Regions from separate parts of the Pseudoalteromonas sp. APC 3358 genome, predicted to be linked through region 1. Evidence: predicted binding sites of a transcription regulator. Region 1 holds the regulator's gene; the other holds the start of a gene.

The links. The regulator FliA, encoded in region 1, starts transcription of late flagellar genes. The targets are predictions, from matches to a motif close to CTAAAGNTNNNNNNNNNNNNGCCGATA.
Region 2: pomA (flagellar motor protein PomA) is a predicted target of FliA. The motif match lies at 6,341-6,367, and genes of this name have one in related genera.

Annotation. Positions count from the first base shown of each region.
Region 1 is NZ_JASDCE010000002.1:485,856-494,118, reverse strand. Features, by position in the region: gene QL995_RS04830 (flagellar motor protein) at 1-192, opposite strand, end outside; gene QL995_RS04825 (chemotaxis response regulator protein-glutamate methylesterase) at 185-1,351, opposite strand; gene QL995_RS04820 (chemotaxis protein CheA) at 1,410-3,617, opposite strand; gene QL995_RS04815 (protein phosphatase CheZ) at 3,633-4,406, opposite strand; gene cheY (chemotaxis response regulator CheY) at 4,424-4,807, opposite strand; gene QL995_RS04805 (RNA polymerase sigma factor FliA) at 4,848-5,558, opposite strand; gene QL995_RS04800 (MinD/ParA family protein) at 5,585-6,445, opposite strand; gene flhF (flagellar biosynthesis protein FlhF) at 6,438-7,919, opposite strand; gene flhA (flagellar biosynthesis protein FlhA) at 7,941-8,263, opposite strand, start outside.
Region 2 is NZ_JASDCE010000020.1:31,048-39,310, forward strand. Features, by position in the region: gene QL995_RS20610 (ligand-binding sensor domain-containing diguanylate cyclase) at 1-2,931, shown strand, start outside; gene dxs (1-deoxy-D-xylulose-5-phosphate synthase) at 3,005-4,867, opposite strand; gene ispA ((2E,6E)-farnesyl diphosphate synthase) at 4,973-5,860, opposite strand; gene QL995_RS20625 (exodeoxyribonuclease VII small subunit) at 5,863-6,105, opposite strand; gene pomA (flagellar motor protein PomA) at 6,427-7,194, shown strand; gene QL995_RS20635 (flagellar motor protein MotB) at 7,197-8,117, shown strand.

The DNA.
Region 1 (8,263 bases):
AGAGCTCATATTTAGCATTTTTTTAAAGGTACTTGCTGATGTTTGCAACATAACAGCACCAAGCGTGCCGCCTAATACAATAATAAGGGCAGGACCATTAAATAAAGCAGAAACAACGCCGCCTTCTAAAGAGTAACCTAGACCTATTGCACCCAGTGCTACAAATAGTCCAAATATTGAGAGTTTATCCACAACCTACCTCTCTCTTTATACGTGCTGCAACATCGCTCAATGCTAAGCTTTCACTCGAAAGCCCCGCATTAGCAATGGCTTGAGGCATTCCATAAACAACACAGCTTTTCTCATCCTGTGCCCAAATAGTTGCCCCCGTTTGCTTTAACATTCTTGCACCGTCACGTCCATCAGCGCCCATGCCTGTTAAAACGATAGCAAGCACATCGCCTTGATACGTTTTTGCTGCACTGGCAAACGTTACATCTACACTCGGTTTATAACTTATTCTCTCGCTATGATCTTCAAACACGCGCAGTGTTCTATTTGCACCACGCCCTTCTACCATCATCTGCTGTCCGCCAGGCGCTAGATAAGCCGTTCCTGGTTGTAAGCGGTCACCTTGTTGCGCTTCTTTCACTTTTATTTGGCACAGGCCATTTAAACGTGCCGCAAATGCAGGTGTAAAAGCCGCAGGCATATGCTGAATAAGCAAAATAGGATGAGGAAAATTAGCAGGCAATTGAGTTAATATAGTTTGTAGTGCAACAGGGCCACCTGTAGAAGTGCCAATAGCCACAAGCTGGTATTGCTTTCCACTTGCTCGCATTGAGGCAACATTTGAACCTGACGGTATTGTAGGTGCTGCTCTTTGAAAGCTTCTATCGGGTTGTTTTATCGAAGGCGTTAGTGTGTTTGTTCTTTGCGAAAGTGAGCTTGTTATCGGTTTAGTTGATATTACTGGCTTAGGTGGTGTTGCAGCTTTAAACGTTCGCGGTAAACGTCTTCGCCCTATATCTTTCACTTTATTTTGTAAAAGCTTTATAGCGTCTTCATTATTGCGAGCGATGTCTTCAAATTTTTTCGGTAAAAAATCCATTGCTCCAGCATCTAGCGCATCAAACGTTGCTGTTGCGCCATCACGTGTTAGTGATGAAAACATTAAGATCGGGGTTGGATTACTCGCCATTATCTCTTTAACTGCGCTAATACCATCAAGCACAGGCATTTCGACATCCATAGTGATCATATCTGGACGTAGCTGAGCTGCTTTTTCAACAGCTTCTCTGCCATTCACAGCAAAGCCTATAACTTGTATGTCGCTATCTTGCTCAAGAATTTCGCTTACCCTGCGGCGAAAAAAGCTTGAATCATCAACAACTAAAACTTTAACGGCCATTTAGCTCTCTTATTAAATTTATGCGTAGGTATATATTAAATATATACCTACTTTATTATTAGCCTGCGTAATGTTTTAACATGTTTGGAACGTCTAAAATCAGTGCAATGCCACCATCTGAAGTAATTGTAGCACCTGCCATACCTGGTGTTCCTTGAAGTAACGCATCAAGCGGCTTAATTACAACTTCTTCTTGGCCAATTAATGAGTCAACAACAAAACCAATTTGCTGCGTACCAATTTGCACAATAACTACATGGCCTTTTGCTTTTCGCTGTGAGCGATCTGAGCCTTTAACTAACCAGTGCTCGAGGTAGAATAACGGTATTGCCTTCTTACGGACAATAATTGTTAATTGCCCATCAACCACATTTGTTTTCGTTAAATCTAAGTTGAATATTTCACTAACACCAGCAAGTGGTAACGCAAATGTTTGTGCGCCAACAATTACCATCAAGGTCGGTAATATGGCTAAGGTAAGTGGTACTTTTATCTCTAAAATAGTACCTACACCTAACTCAGATTGAATACTTACAGAGCCGTTTAATTGGGTGATTTTAGTTTTCACCACATCCATCCCAACACCACGACCTGAAATATCAGATATCTCTTCTTTTGTAGAAAAGCCAGGTGCAAAAATTAGGTTGTATGCTTCAGTGTCAGAAAGTCGACTCGCTTGATCGTGATCGAGCACGCCTTTACTAATTGCTATTTTTTTCAGTTTCTCAGCATCCATACCAGCGCCATCATCTTTAATGGTCAACAAAATATGGTCGCCTTCCTGAGACGCTGATAAAGTAACATTACCTGTTCTAGGCTTACCGGCAGCCTCACGAACAGCTGGCATTTCAATACCGTGGTCAACTGAGTTTCGAACTAAATGCACAAGCGGATCGGCTAGTGCTTCCACTAAGTTTTTATCTAAATCGGTTTCTTCACCTACAAGTTGTAAGTCAATGTCTTTGTTTAAGCTGCGTGCTAAATCGCGTACTACGCGAGGGAAACGACCAAATACCTTTTTAATTGGTTGCATTCGCGTTTGCATAACCGCGCCTTGAATATCAGCAGTCACTACATCTAAGTTAGAGATTGCTTTACCCATTGCTTCACTGTCTGAATTGGTCGCTAAACTAACCAAACGATTTCGCACAAGTACTAACTCACCAACCATATTCATAATTTGGTCAAGTCGTTTTGTATCTACGCGAACTGTCGTCTCTGCTGCTGGTGGCGCTGATTTTTTAGGCGTTGCTGGCGCTGCTTTAGCAACCGGTTTTTCTACCGGTTTAGAAGCGGGTGCTTTTACAGGTTCTGGTTTTTTTACAGGCACACTCGCTTTTGCAGCTGGTTTAGCTGGGATATTGGGCTGTTTCACAGCTGGAGTGCTTTCTATTGATTTAGGTGCAGTGCCTTTACCATGAAGTTCATCAAGAAGCGCTTCAAATTCATCATCACTAATTTCATCATCTGATGAATTAGCAGTATTTGACGCTGGTTTAGCTGGTTCTACAGGTGCTTTAACTACACTACTTTGCTCAGGTGCTTTACTCGCAACCTCACCAAAACTGCCAACTCCATGTAACTCGTCTAATAAGCTGTCAAATTCATCATCAGTAATATCACCATTAAAATCACTACTGCTTGCTACTGGCTTTTCAACTGCAGGACCTTGTCCTTTACCGTGTAGTTCATCAAGTAAGTTTTCAAATTCATCTTCAGTGATTTCGTTTATTTCAGCATCACTAACCGAAGGAGTTCCGCTAAACATTTCATCAAATGCAAATGGATCTTCCTCATCAGCTATTGGCGTATCAACTACTTCATCAAGAGGTTGTTCAACGTCAGTTTCTGAAGCGACTCCGTTAAGCTCGGCTTCTGTTGGAGGTAGGCCCAAAATGTGGAGGGTTTGAAGTAACTCAGGATCTGCTGGTTCTGGCTTATCCCTATTTTGGATAGTCGCGAACATTTCATTAATGGTGTCGAGCGCTTGTAAAATAACATCCATTAACTCTGAATTGACCGTTCGCACGCCTTGACGTAGTAAATCAAATACGTTTTCAGCGCCGTGGCAAGCATCAACAAGTTCTGTCATAGCTAAAAAGCCTGCACCACCTTTTACAGTGTGAAAGCCTCTAAATATGGCATTTAGTAACTCGGTATCTTCTGGATTATTTTCCAGTTCAACTAACTGTTCAGATAAAAGCTCTAGGATTTCTCCTGCCTCTACAAGAAAGTCTTGTAAAATATCTTCATCGACTTCAAACATGCAGTTACTCTCCTCTTAGAAGCCCAAACTTGATAAAAGATCATCGACTTCATCTTGATCAGACACAACATCATTACGCGATTCTTTATCAATAATAGGGCCTTCAGGACCTGCTAAAGTTTGTGTGGCAACTGGTTCTTTTGTTTTTTGTTGTTCTAGTTTATTCGCTGTGTTGTCACTGTCATCTTGTTCAGCAAACGCTGTTAAAAGATGAAGTAAGCTTTCTTCTACTTCTCTAACAAGTTCTATAACACGGCGAATAACTTGACCTGTTAAGTCTTGATAGTCTTGAGCCATTAGTACATTTGTCATTAAGCTTTGAAGCTCATCCGTTTTATGATGAGAGTTATTCATAAACTTATCGATACTATGGCAAAGTTGTTTAAACTCACCAAGCTCAATCTCCCGGCTCATTAAACGATCCCATGTCGGTTTGATATGAGATATTTCATCTGCAAGTTGCTGAGCTATAGGTAAACTAGCCTCAACAGCATCCATTGTTTTATTAGCCGCATTTTCTGTCATTTCTATAACATAATTAAGCCGCTTTTTAGCATCTGGAATCGCATCTGTCGTTATGTTAGTTAAGCGAGTATCAAGCTCAAAGCTTTTAAGTGCTTCGTGCAGTTGACGAGTCAACTTCCCAACTTCAGCAAATAATTTAGACTGCTCTTGCGAAGCTGTCTCTAAAATCAACTGATTAGCTTTATCTTGCTCATCGTTTTCTAAATAAATGACGAGTTGACGAGCTTGTTCTAACGTTATTTGAGGCGCAGCTGGTGCTGACATAAGCCTCTCCCCCATCATTAGCCTAAGCGTTCAAATACTTTTTCTAATTTAGTTTTTAATGTTCCAGCCGTAAATGGCTTAACAATATAACCATTAACGCCAGCTTGCGCTGCAGCAATTATTTGTTCTTTTTTAGCTTCTGCCGTTACCATCAATACAGGGATATGTTTCAACTTATCATCTGCACGAATTGCTCTTAAAAGGTCAATACCTTGCATTCCCGGCATATTCCAATCTGTAACCACAAAATCAAATACTTGATTTTGTAACATAGGCAAAGCTGTAGACCCGTCATCAGCTTCTTGAACATTAGTGAAACCTAAGTCACGTAATAGGTTTTTTATAATTCGTCTCATCGTTGAAAAATCATCAACTACAAGAATTTTCATGTTTTTATCCAAAACATCCCCCAGTGAGGTATTAACCTTAGTTTACTTACTACTAGTTTATCCAGTCATTGATTTTAGCTTTTAGCTTAATCATCGCCTGACCATGTATCTGACTTACACGCGATTCGCTTACATCGAGTATATGTCCTATTTCTTTTAAATTCATTTCATCGTTATAGTATAAAGAAAGTACCATTGCATCACGCTCTGGTAATGACTTTATTGCATTTAGCAAAGACTCATTAAACCGATCATTTTTAACATTATTAAAAGGTTTGTCTAGCGCTAAATCTTGGCCTACGGGAGTAATAACATCCTCATCTACACCAAGGTCTTCTATGCCTAATACTTTACTGGTATTAACATCATTTAAAATATGATGGTACTCATTGAGTGAAATTTCAAGTTTTTCAGCAACTTCTGTATCTGTTGGTTCGCGATTCAGACTGCTTTCGAGCCCAGTAATTGCTTCTGCAACTTGTCGGCTTTTACGGTGTACTGAACGAGGAGCCCAATCACCACGACGCATTTCATCAAGCATAGCCCCGCGAATACGAATACCGGCGAAGGTTTCAAAGCTTGCGCCTTTTGTTGCATCAAAGTTTTTTGAAGCTTCTATTAAACCTATCATTCCTGATTGAATTAAATCATCAAGCTGAACGCTAGGTGGTAATCGAGCAATTAGATGACATGCCACTTTTTTAACAAGTGATGCATGTTTCTCAACAATCACATTTAAGTTTTGTGTTGATTGATATCCCATAGCTCTATTCACCAATGTTGTCATAATTAGCCGTTTACTAGTTTCTCAATGAAAAACTCTAAATGCCCAGATGGTTGATTTGGTATTGGCCATTTAACTGCTTTTGTCGCCAGCGCTTTAAACGCGAGAGCGGCTGGCGAACTTGGAAAGAGCTCAACAATCACCTTTTGGCGACGTGTTGCTTTGCGCATATTTTCGTCATAAGGAACCGTTGCTACTAGCTCCATTGAAACATCTAAAAAGCGATCGGTAACTTTAGATAGTTTTGCAAACAATTCAGTGCCTTCACGCATACTGCGGACCATATTGGCAACAATTTTGAACTTATAAACACCGTGCTCGCGGCTTAATACTTTAATAAGTGCGTAAGCATCGGTTATTGATGTTGGTTCATCGCACACTACAACCATTACATCTTGTGCTGCTCGTGAGAAGCTTAGCACCATGTCTGAAATACCAGCGGCTGTATCTACAATTAAAATATCAAATTCGGTATTCAATTCGCTAAATGCACGAATTAGCCCGGCATGCTCAGATGGCGATAATTCAACCATACTTTGCGAGCCCGATGTAGCGGGTACAATTTTAATACCAGCAGGCCCTTCAACTAAAATCTCGTCAAGCTCACATTCACCTGACAAAACGTGTGATAAATTGCGCTCTACACGTAAACCAAGCATCACATCACAGTTTGCTAAACCTAAGTCAGCATCCAGCACTAATACTCTATTACCTTGTTGCCCTAGTGCAATAGCGGTATTTAGAGAAACATTTGTTTTCCCCACCCCACCTTTACCACCGGTTACAGCGATAACTTTTACGCCGTTGTTATTGTTTTGACTCATTTTGCGCAGGCCGCTTGCTTGATCTAATACTGTGTTAATCATACATCCCTACTGTACTTGGCGCCACTGCTTGGTGCCTTGAATGTTGTGCTTTTGTTCTTTTTAAATATAACTGCTCAGCCTTTTTCACTAGTTTTTCAGCATTTGCAACACGAATATCTTCTGGCACTCGTTGACCGTTAGTAAGATACCCTATTGGAAGGCGATTTTGAATCGCAATACTAATAATCTCACCCAAACTTAATGATTCATCTAACTTAGTGAAAATACAACCACTTAACTGTACTTTTTTAAAGTGACGTACTGTTTCTTGTAATACATTAATTTGTGCCGTCGCGCTTAGTACTAAGTAACTGCGAATATCCACACGTTGGTTACGCATTAACGTGTTTAACTGCTCAGTTAAACGTAAATCTCGCTGACTCATACCTGCTGTATCAATTAATACTAGACGTTTATTTCGTAAATGATATAAAACTTCAGCTAATTCATTAGCATCTTTAACTTGCTTTACACCACAACCAATAATACGGCCGTAAGTAGCAAGCTGTTCATAAGCACCAATTCTGTATGTATCAGTGGTTATTAAGGCCACTTTATCAGCGCCATATTTTTGTGCGCCTAAAGCTGCAAGCTTAGCAACTGTTGTTGTTTTACCAACACCTGTTGGACCCACTAACGCATATACACCACCTTGGCGAAGTATTTCATTATTGGTTGTTTGCATTTGATCTTCGACCATCGTTAACAACGCTTTCCAGCCTTGCTTACGAGATACATCATCAGGTACAAAACATGCCATTTGTTGCGCTACTTCTTTATCAATACCCATACCGACTAAGCGGTCAACCATGCAAGCGCGTGTTGGATCGCGACGCGCCATATCTTGCTGCATTAAGCCTGATACTTGATGCTCAAGTAATTGACGAATTGCGTTCATTTCTTCACGCATTGTTGTCATTTCTTCGCTTTCATTATTGGGTGTTTGTTGGCGAGCCGTTACTGGACTATCTAAATCATCAAAGTCGCTGTCTAAATCATCAAAACCTAAGCTATCCGCTTGAGTTTGTGGACGAACTGGCGCTGCATTTTCAGGAGCAAACATATTTTTAGTACGCTGTTCCATAACTGGTTCTTGATAGTTATCGGTAGTATCAATACCTGATTGTGAAAACATTGATGCAAGTTCAGGGGAGCGAGGACGCGGTGATTGGCGCTCTAATAAAGCTTGTAGGCTGTCAGCCACTTTTGCCTGCGGCTCTGGTTTGGCACGCTGAGGCTCTGGTTTTACAAAATTATGCATACTTTGCTGTGGTGCTTGAGCACGCGGCTCTGCAGTACGTTGTGGTTGCGCTGCTACTTTAGGGGCTGCTTTGTCATAATCAACTGCCGCTACAATTTCTACACCGTTAGCCAGCTTCTTATTTGACATAATAACCGCATCAACACCTAACTCATCTTTAACTTCTTTAAGTGCTGTGCGCATATCTTTAGCAAAAAAACGTTTAATTTTCATGATTCAACCCCTGTTAAAATCTTATTGTTGGCCTACAGAGCTAACAATCTTGATCTGTCTTTCGTCTGGTACCTCTTGATAAGACATCACTCTCAATCCTGGAATGGTGTACTTAACAAAACGAGATAACACAGTGCGTAACATTCCTGACGTTAGCAATATAGAAGGTTCACCGGCCATTTCTTGATTTTGATGCGCTTGTGTCAATGACACTTGAAGTCGCTCTGCAAGTCCAGGCTCAATACCGGCACCTTCATCGCCTGCATTTTGTAATGACTGATGCAACATCTGTTCCAACTCAGGTGCCAAGGTTATGACAGGGATTTCTGATGACATACCAACCG
Region 2 (8,263 bases), on a different contig from region 1:
CTTGGTACTCAGTTTGGCTTAAGCCGTTTTGATGGCACAACATTTACAAACTACAACACGCAAAATAGCCCGTTCTTGCCTAGTAATGGTATTAATAAACTTTTAGTCGATTCTAGTGGCTTATTGTGGGTAGGTACTAAAAGTGGCTTGGTAGTTATTAATCCTGCCACATTTGCAGCACAAGAGTTTAATATTAAAGGTCCTGTAAGAGATATTCTTGAGGATTCTAAAGGCAGCATATGGATTGCGGCTAATGGTTTATACTATGTAGATAGAGGGCAAGTTGATTTACGCACTCAAGTAAATGGTCCCCTACCTATTGTTAATGCTACCGTAATTACCCAAATTGTTGGCTCTGTTAGCCAAATGGCACTCTCTCCTGAAGGTATTTGGCTGGTTAATGATCGTCATTTATTACGCCTTACTAAAAACTCATCAGATTTCTCTAAACTACGTTTAGAGCTTACCGCTAAAATATCGTTACCAGAGCGCTTAGCGCAAACCATAGTGCACGATTTATCATTCTTAAACGGTAATTTGTATATAGCCTCTGAGCTAGGTGCATACTTTTTAGATTTAGATGACGAACTAAGACCTTTTCCTTTACCTAATGCAAATAACTCAGCCGTTTATAAGTTTATGAGTGATACCGATGGTGGCTTATGGGTTTCGACTTATGGACGTTTATTATTTAGAGATAAAACCGGTGAGTGGCAATGGGTAGAACCAAGCCAACTTGATCAAAGCATATGGTTTGCTGATATTTTTAGAGATGATAAAAATAACGTTTGGTTAGCAAGTTTTAGTGAAGGCTTATGGCTTGCCCATGAAGGGCGAGTAGAAAGGCATTCAGCTGTTTCAGATATGACCGAGTCTGTTATGGCTATCAGCCAAGCTCCTGATGGAAAACTGTGGGTTGCTAACAAAAGCGGCATTGGTTATTTCGATTTAGATAAAAGTTTTATTAATTTAGTTCCAAGTAGTAAATATGGATACGCGTCAGTACACGATCTACAATTCGATGGTGAACGATTATATATAGCCACGGGGCGCGGCTTATTTGTTTTTGAAAACAAGACACTCTATACCGTCCCTGGTCGAGCGCTTCGCGATAACCCGGTATTTGCAATAAGTCGCTCTAGTAAAGGCGGTTTTTGGATTGGCACCGGACGCGGTTTATATCGATTAAATTATGCTGGTTTAACGCCTTTTGCATATAACGCTTTTTTAGGTAGTAAGTTTATTACCTACGTATTGGATAAAACAAACTTTGGTGTGATTGGCACTAGTAAAGGCGCATATTACTTTACAGACCGTGGCATTGAAAAAATTGGTGACCAAACAACACTTGAAAGTGCATACGTAACTAGCGTGCTACATATAGATGGCGTGGGTATTTTAATCGGCTCTCTTAACGATGGGCTTTTTTACAGAAGTACGCAAGGGCAGTGGCGTCAACTCGATGCAGCTAATGGTTTACCGTATGGGTCTATATTTAGCCTAGAATATGATGAAAAGTTAAAACATGTTTGGGTAAGCACCATGAAAGGTGTTTACAGAATGCCTGTAGAGCAATTTAAAACAGAGATAAAAAGCTTAAAAGTTGAAGAAGTGATTTCATCTTTTGACCGTCAACTCGATGGTAAAGCGAATCAATGTTGTAGTGGACTTGGGCATGATGCGGTAGCAGACACCGGCAATTCTATTTGGTACCCAAGCTTACAAGGTGTTGTTGAAATACCTAAAAATGTAGAGCTATTTGGTGTGCTTGCATTAAAGCCAACAATAGAAACAATAACAACACCACTTCGTCATTTAACCACCGCTGCGCTTGGTAAAAAACCATCATTAGAAACAGACGAGCGTGATATAACGCTAACTTACACAGCTATTGATTACTATGCACCAAACAGTATTGAATTTAGATATAAACTAAGTGGCTTAGATAGTGACTGGCGCTATGCTAATACGCGACGTGAAGCTATTTATACTAACTTGCCTCCAGGCTCGTTTTTGTTTCAGTTAGAAGCGAAGCGCCAAGGTGAAGACTGGACTAAAGCGCAAGAAGTAGAATACGGCTTTGTAGTGCCTGAGCGCTTTGACGAAACTATTTACTTTAGGCTTTTAATTACCAGTGGTTTTATTTTGCTTTTCTACCTTATTTTTTGGGTATTTAGAGCGCAAGAGCGTAGAAAACAAGAAGCATTAGAGGGCTTGATCACCGAGCGTACCTTAGAGCTTCGTCAAGCTAATGATAAATTAGGCCAAGTGAATTCACAGCTTAAATTAGTTAGTCACTCAGATGAGCTAACAGGGCTGCGTAGTCGTCGCTTTTTGTTTGATCAACTCCCTAAAGATATTGAACACTTTCAACGTAATTCACAATCGCTGCAGGCACAAGGCAAGTCACTGGTGCTGGTAATTATTAACTTTGATAACTTCAGCCGTATCAATGATGCCTATGGCCCAATTGCAGGTGATAGCTGCTTACAGCAAATGGCTGCATTATTAAATTCGCGTACGCAGGGTTCTGACTATGTGGCACGTTGGAGTGGTGATGAGTTTTTACTATTATTACGTGATTTTAAATGCAATAAAATAGACAGCTATGCTTCAGATCTTTGTAAAGTAATAGCGGCTAATTCATTCCAATTACCAAATGGAAAAACAACTAATATCACGGCATCAATTGGTTGGTCATTTTATCCATTACCACTTTTGGGTGGGCAGGTAATTAGCTGGGAGACATCTATTAACCTAGCAGATATTTCACTACACCAAGTTAAAAAGCGCGGTGGTGATGGTGTTGCAAATATTACGTTTGATGATCAGCTTGATGCATTTGAGTTTGAACAAAATTCTAACGTTGATCAACAATTAGGTATTTTACAAAGCAATGGCCTAGCTGATATTAAAGTGTGGATGCGCTGATCAGCAATATTTGATATTAAAAAAGGAGCCTAGGCTCCTTTTTTAATATGCTCAACTTTAGATGTATAGGAAGTTAATTAATAAACGCTTTAATAGCGGTTAATATTCCTTGCTCGCCTAACCCCATTTCATCGTGCATTTCATCTTGGGTGCCGTGTTTAATAAACTCATCAGGAATACCTAAGTTAAGGATATTAATATCAGCTTTTTGCGTTGCTAAAAATTCGTTAACTGCAGAGCCGGCACCGCCAGCAATCGCATTATCTTCAAGCGTAACAATTACATCGTGGCTAGTTGCAAGCTCATTTAAAAGTGCGGTATCAAGTGGTTTAATAAAACGCATATTAACAAGCGTTGCATCTAATTCATCTGCAGCAAGCTGTGCATTTTCAAGTAATGTACCGAACGATAAAATGGCAATTTTACTGCCTTTCTTAATTGTATCTGCCTTACCTATTTCAAGCAGTTGCATAGTGCTTTCAATGTCTGCAGTACCTGCACTACCTCGAGGATAACGAACTGCAACAGGGCAGTTTGCTTTATAACCGGTGTATAGCATTTGGCGGCATTCGTTGGTATCGCTTGGTGCCATAATTACCATATTTGGAATGCAGCGCATAAAGCTTAAATCGTACGCACCTTGGTGAGTTTCACCATCGGCTCCAACAATACCAGCGCGGTCAATGGCAAATAATACAGGTAAGTTTTGCAGTGCAACATCATGTATTAATTGGTCATACGCACGTTGTAAAAAGCTTGAGTAAATAGCAACAACAGGTTTTAAACCTTCACAGGCAAAGCCAGCGGCTAAAGTAACGGCATGCTGCTCAGCAATAGCTACATCAAAGTATTGATCTGGATGCTCTTTAGAAAAACGTACCATGCCTGAACCTTCGCGCATTGCAGGCGTGATAGCCATTAACTTACTGTCTTGTTCGGCCATATCACATAACCAATCGCCGAATACTTTTGAAAAAGTAGCAGCACTAGGTTTAGATTTAGGTAGGCTAGTTGTGCTCGGATCGAATTTTGGTACACCATGATAGCCAATAGGATCGGCTTCAGCAGGTTTATAGCCCTTACCTTTTTGCGTTTTTATATGTAAAAGCTGTGGGCCTTTTAAATTACGCATATTACGTAATGTATCTACAAGCATGTTTACATCGTGACCATCAATGGGACCAATGTAATTTAGGCCTAATTCTTCAAAGAAGGTACCCGGGATCATCATGCCTTTAATGTGCTCTTCCATTTTACTGGCAAGTTGCTTTACCGGAGGCACACCTGAGAGTAACTTTTTACTACCTTCACGAATGTTAGTATAAAAGCTACCTGATAAAATTCGAGCAAAGTGATTTGTTAATGCGCCAACATTTTCAGAAATCGACATTTCGTTATCATTTAAAATAATAAGCATGTCTGATTTTACATCACCTAAATGATTCATCGCTTCAAATGCCATGCCTGCGGTTATAGCTCCGTCACCAATAATGGCTACAGACTTTCGACCTTTACCTTCTTTTTGTGCGGCAATAGACATACCTAAGGCAGCTGAAATAGAGGTGCTTGAATGGCCTACGCTAAACGTATCGTATTGGCTTTCATCGCGAAAAGGAAAAGGGTGCAAACCGTCTTTTTGGCGAATGGTGTGCATTTGCTCGCGACGACCAGTAAGAATTTTATGCGGATAAGCTTGATGACCCACATCCCAAACTAGGCGATCGTCTGGAGTGTTATAAACATAATGCAGCGCAACGGTTAGTTCAACCGTCCCTAAACCAGACGCTAGATGACCGCTACTTTGCGATACTGAGTTGAGTAAATAATCGCGCAGCTCATTGCTAAATGCAGGGAGTTTGTCTTGCGCTAAGTCACGCAATTGGGCTGGCTCGTCAACCAAATTAAGTAATGGATACTTGCTACTATCAAGTGTCATGGTTTTATATATATCCTTCGCTAACATTAATTAATTCAAAGCTTTTACGAATAATTAATGTTGAGTAATAATGTCAGTGCTAATTGCAATACGTATGAGCAAAAATTAGTGGTCACGCTCAATTAGATAATTTGCTAGCGACGCAAGAAGTGTTGTGTCAGCATCTATATTTGCTAACGCTTCATGGGCTTGTTGTATTAAATTCTGCGCCTTTTCTTTAGCGCCTAGCATACCTAATAACGCCGGATATGTCGCTTTATTCGCGGCAATATCGGAGCCTTGTGGCTTTCCTAAAATAACTGTATCGCCTTCAACATCTAAAATGTCGTCGTGTACTTGAAATGCTAGCCCTATAGCATACCCAAAAACACTTAAATTTTCTAAGGTTTGTTGATCAGCCTTTTCACTGCACAGTGCACCAAGTGTAATTGCGCAATTAATTAGAGCCCCGGTTTTTAGCTTATGTATTCGCTCAAGCTCTTGTACGGTAATTACTTTATCTGTTGCTGCTATATCAAGGCCTTGTCCGCCAACCATACCCTGAAGGCCTGATGCGTGGGCAAGTGTAGCAATCATTTTTACTTGTGTTTGCGATGAGCATTCAAATTTGTGATTCGCAATAAGCTCAAAAGCAAGAGTTTGAAGAGCATCACCGGCTAAAATTGCATTTGCCTCGCCAAACTCTATATGACAAGTAGGGCGTCCGCGGCGTAAGTCGTCATCGTCCATTGCTGGTAAGTCATCATGGACTAACGAATAGCTATGAATACACTCAATTGCAGCAGCAAGTACGTTTAAGTCTTGATGGTTTGCGCCGAGCATTTTACCTGTGGCATAAACTAAAAATGGACGTAATCTTTTACCGCCATTAAATAATCCATACTGGGTGGCGTTCTTTACCGTTTCTTCTGTATCGAGAGGCTGGTTAAAATGCTGTTGTAAGGTCGCTACTACATCTTTTTGAGCACGTTCAATATGATTTTTTATGCTCACAGCTATTCCATATCATTATCAAAGTTTGTAAGTACTGACTTTTCGCCATTCCCCATCAAAATTGATACTTTTTGTTCTGCTTGCTGTAATTTCCCTGATGAAGCACTTGCTAATGCAATTCCACGCTCAAATTGCTTTAACGATTGCTCAAGCGATAAGTCACCTTGTTCCATGTCACTAACGATTGTAGATAATTCTTCTAGTGCTTGTTCGAAACTTAAGTTTTCAGGTTTTTTAGTCGCCATCTTTATTTCAGCTTACATAATAAATTTAGGGGTCAATTTTAGGGGGAATGCTAAACTAGGTCAAAGGATGATATTGGTTTTTTACCTTTATAACGTTAAATTATATTTCAAGTGCATTAATAAAGCCTTAATAGCGGTCTGTTGGTTTAATAAATCAATTGATAATTAGGTAGCCCTTATAACTTGATCTAAGATAGTGCTAAAGGCTGCTTTTTATGTTTATTTATAAAAATGGCTTAAGCAATTCAATATGTTGCCGATAAGCAGTTAATAATAAAAGTTTATGATAAGGCCATTAAGCATGAAACTTCTGGAGGAAATGTGGATTTAGCAACCATAATCGGGATCCTAGGCGCAATTGGCTTAATTGTCATGTCTATGTTTATGAGTAGTAGCGGTGAAATGGCTATGTTTTACAATACCCCGTCTGTGGTTATTGTATTTGGTGGTTCACTCTTTATTGTTTTATCAAACTTCACTATGTCGCAATTTTTGGGAATAGGTAAAGTTGTTGCCAAAGCGTTTATGTTTAAAATCGAAACGCCAGAAATACTTATCGAAAAAGCAGTAGAACTTGCGGATTCAGCTCGTAAAGGCGGTTTTTTAGCACTCGAAGAAGCTGAAATTCCAAACCCCTTTATGCGCAAAGGCGTCGACATGCTCGTCGATGGCCACGACGCAGATGTAGTTCGCGCTACACTTCAAAAAGATATTTCTCTAACCACGACTCGCCATGAATTGGGCGCGGGTTTATTTAAGTCGTTAGCTGATATAGGGCCTGCAATGGGCATGATTGGTACTCTAATTGGTTTGGTTGCAATGTTGTCTAACATGGATGACCCAAAGGCAATCGGTCCGGCAATGGCAGTAGCACTATTAACAACTTTATATGGCGCGTTTTTAGCCAATGTAGTGGCAATTCCTATTCAGGTAAAACTTGAACTGCGTAAAGATGAGGAAGCTATGAATCAGCGTTTAATTTTGGATGCTATTTTAGGTATACAAGATGGTCAGAATCCAAAAGTAATCGAAGGTATTTTGAAAAATTACTTAGCTGAATCTAAACGCAAAGTAGATACCGAGGAGTAACTATGTCTGATCAAGAGTGCAAATGCCCACCACCAGGTCTACCTGCATGGATGGGAACGTTTGCCGATTTAATGTCACTGTTAATGTGCTTTTTTGTACTCTTGCTCGCGTTTTCAGAAATGGATGTACTTAAGTTTAAACAAATTGCGGGCTCTATGAAGTTTGCTTTTGGTGTGCAGAATAAAATTGAAGTAAAAGACATCCCTAAAGGGACCTCTGTTATTGCCATGGAGTTTACCCCAGGTAAACCAGAGCCAACCCCAATAGAAACCATTCAGCAGCAAACAGTCGAAATGACTCAACAAATGTTAGAGTTTCAGGCTGGCGATGAAAGCTCAGCAGGCGGCAGGCAAGAACAGCGCGGGGATAAACGCGGTGGCGAATCTCGTAGTACCTCACAAGAAGAATCTTCTGAGCAAGCAACTTCAGCAGCCGATCAGGAGCAAACTAACGAGCTTGTTAAAAAGATAGCGCAGCAGCTTGAAAAGCAAATAATCGATGGCGCAATTGAGCTTGAGTCTTTAGGGCAGCAAATAATTATTCGCATTAGAGAGAATGGTTCATTTCCTTCAGGTAGTGCATTTTTACAACCTAAGTTTAAACCTATAATTCAAGATATCGGTGTGCTGTTAAAAGATGTACCCGGTGAAATAACAGTATCTGGCCATACAGATGATTTTCAGGTATCGAATGAGTTATATATTAATAATTGGGACCTATCATCAAAGCGTGCTGTAGCCGTTGCAAGTGAACTGCAAAAAGTCCAAGGATTTGATAAAACCCGAATGATGGTGGTTGGTCGAGCTGAAACACGACCACTTGTACCGAATGACACCGATGAAGATCGCCGCAGGAATCGCCGAGTAGAAATATCTATATTACAAGGTAAAGCAAAAGAGTCAGCTCCTATAGATGTAAGATAACTTTTATTGGCAAACACACTTATTTATCATAAAGTATACTTTCTTTAACAAATGTAACGGAATAGTTTATGAAAAAGGTCGATAAGTTTAGTCATATGCCAGGAAATGGCGGTGGTAATGACGATGATGAAAAAAAACTTGATTAA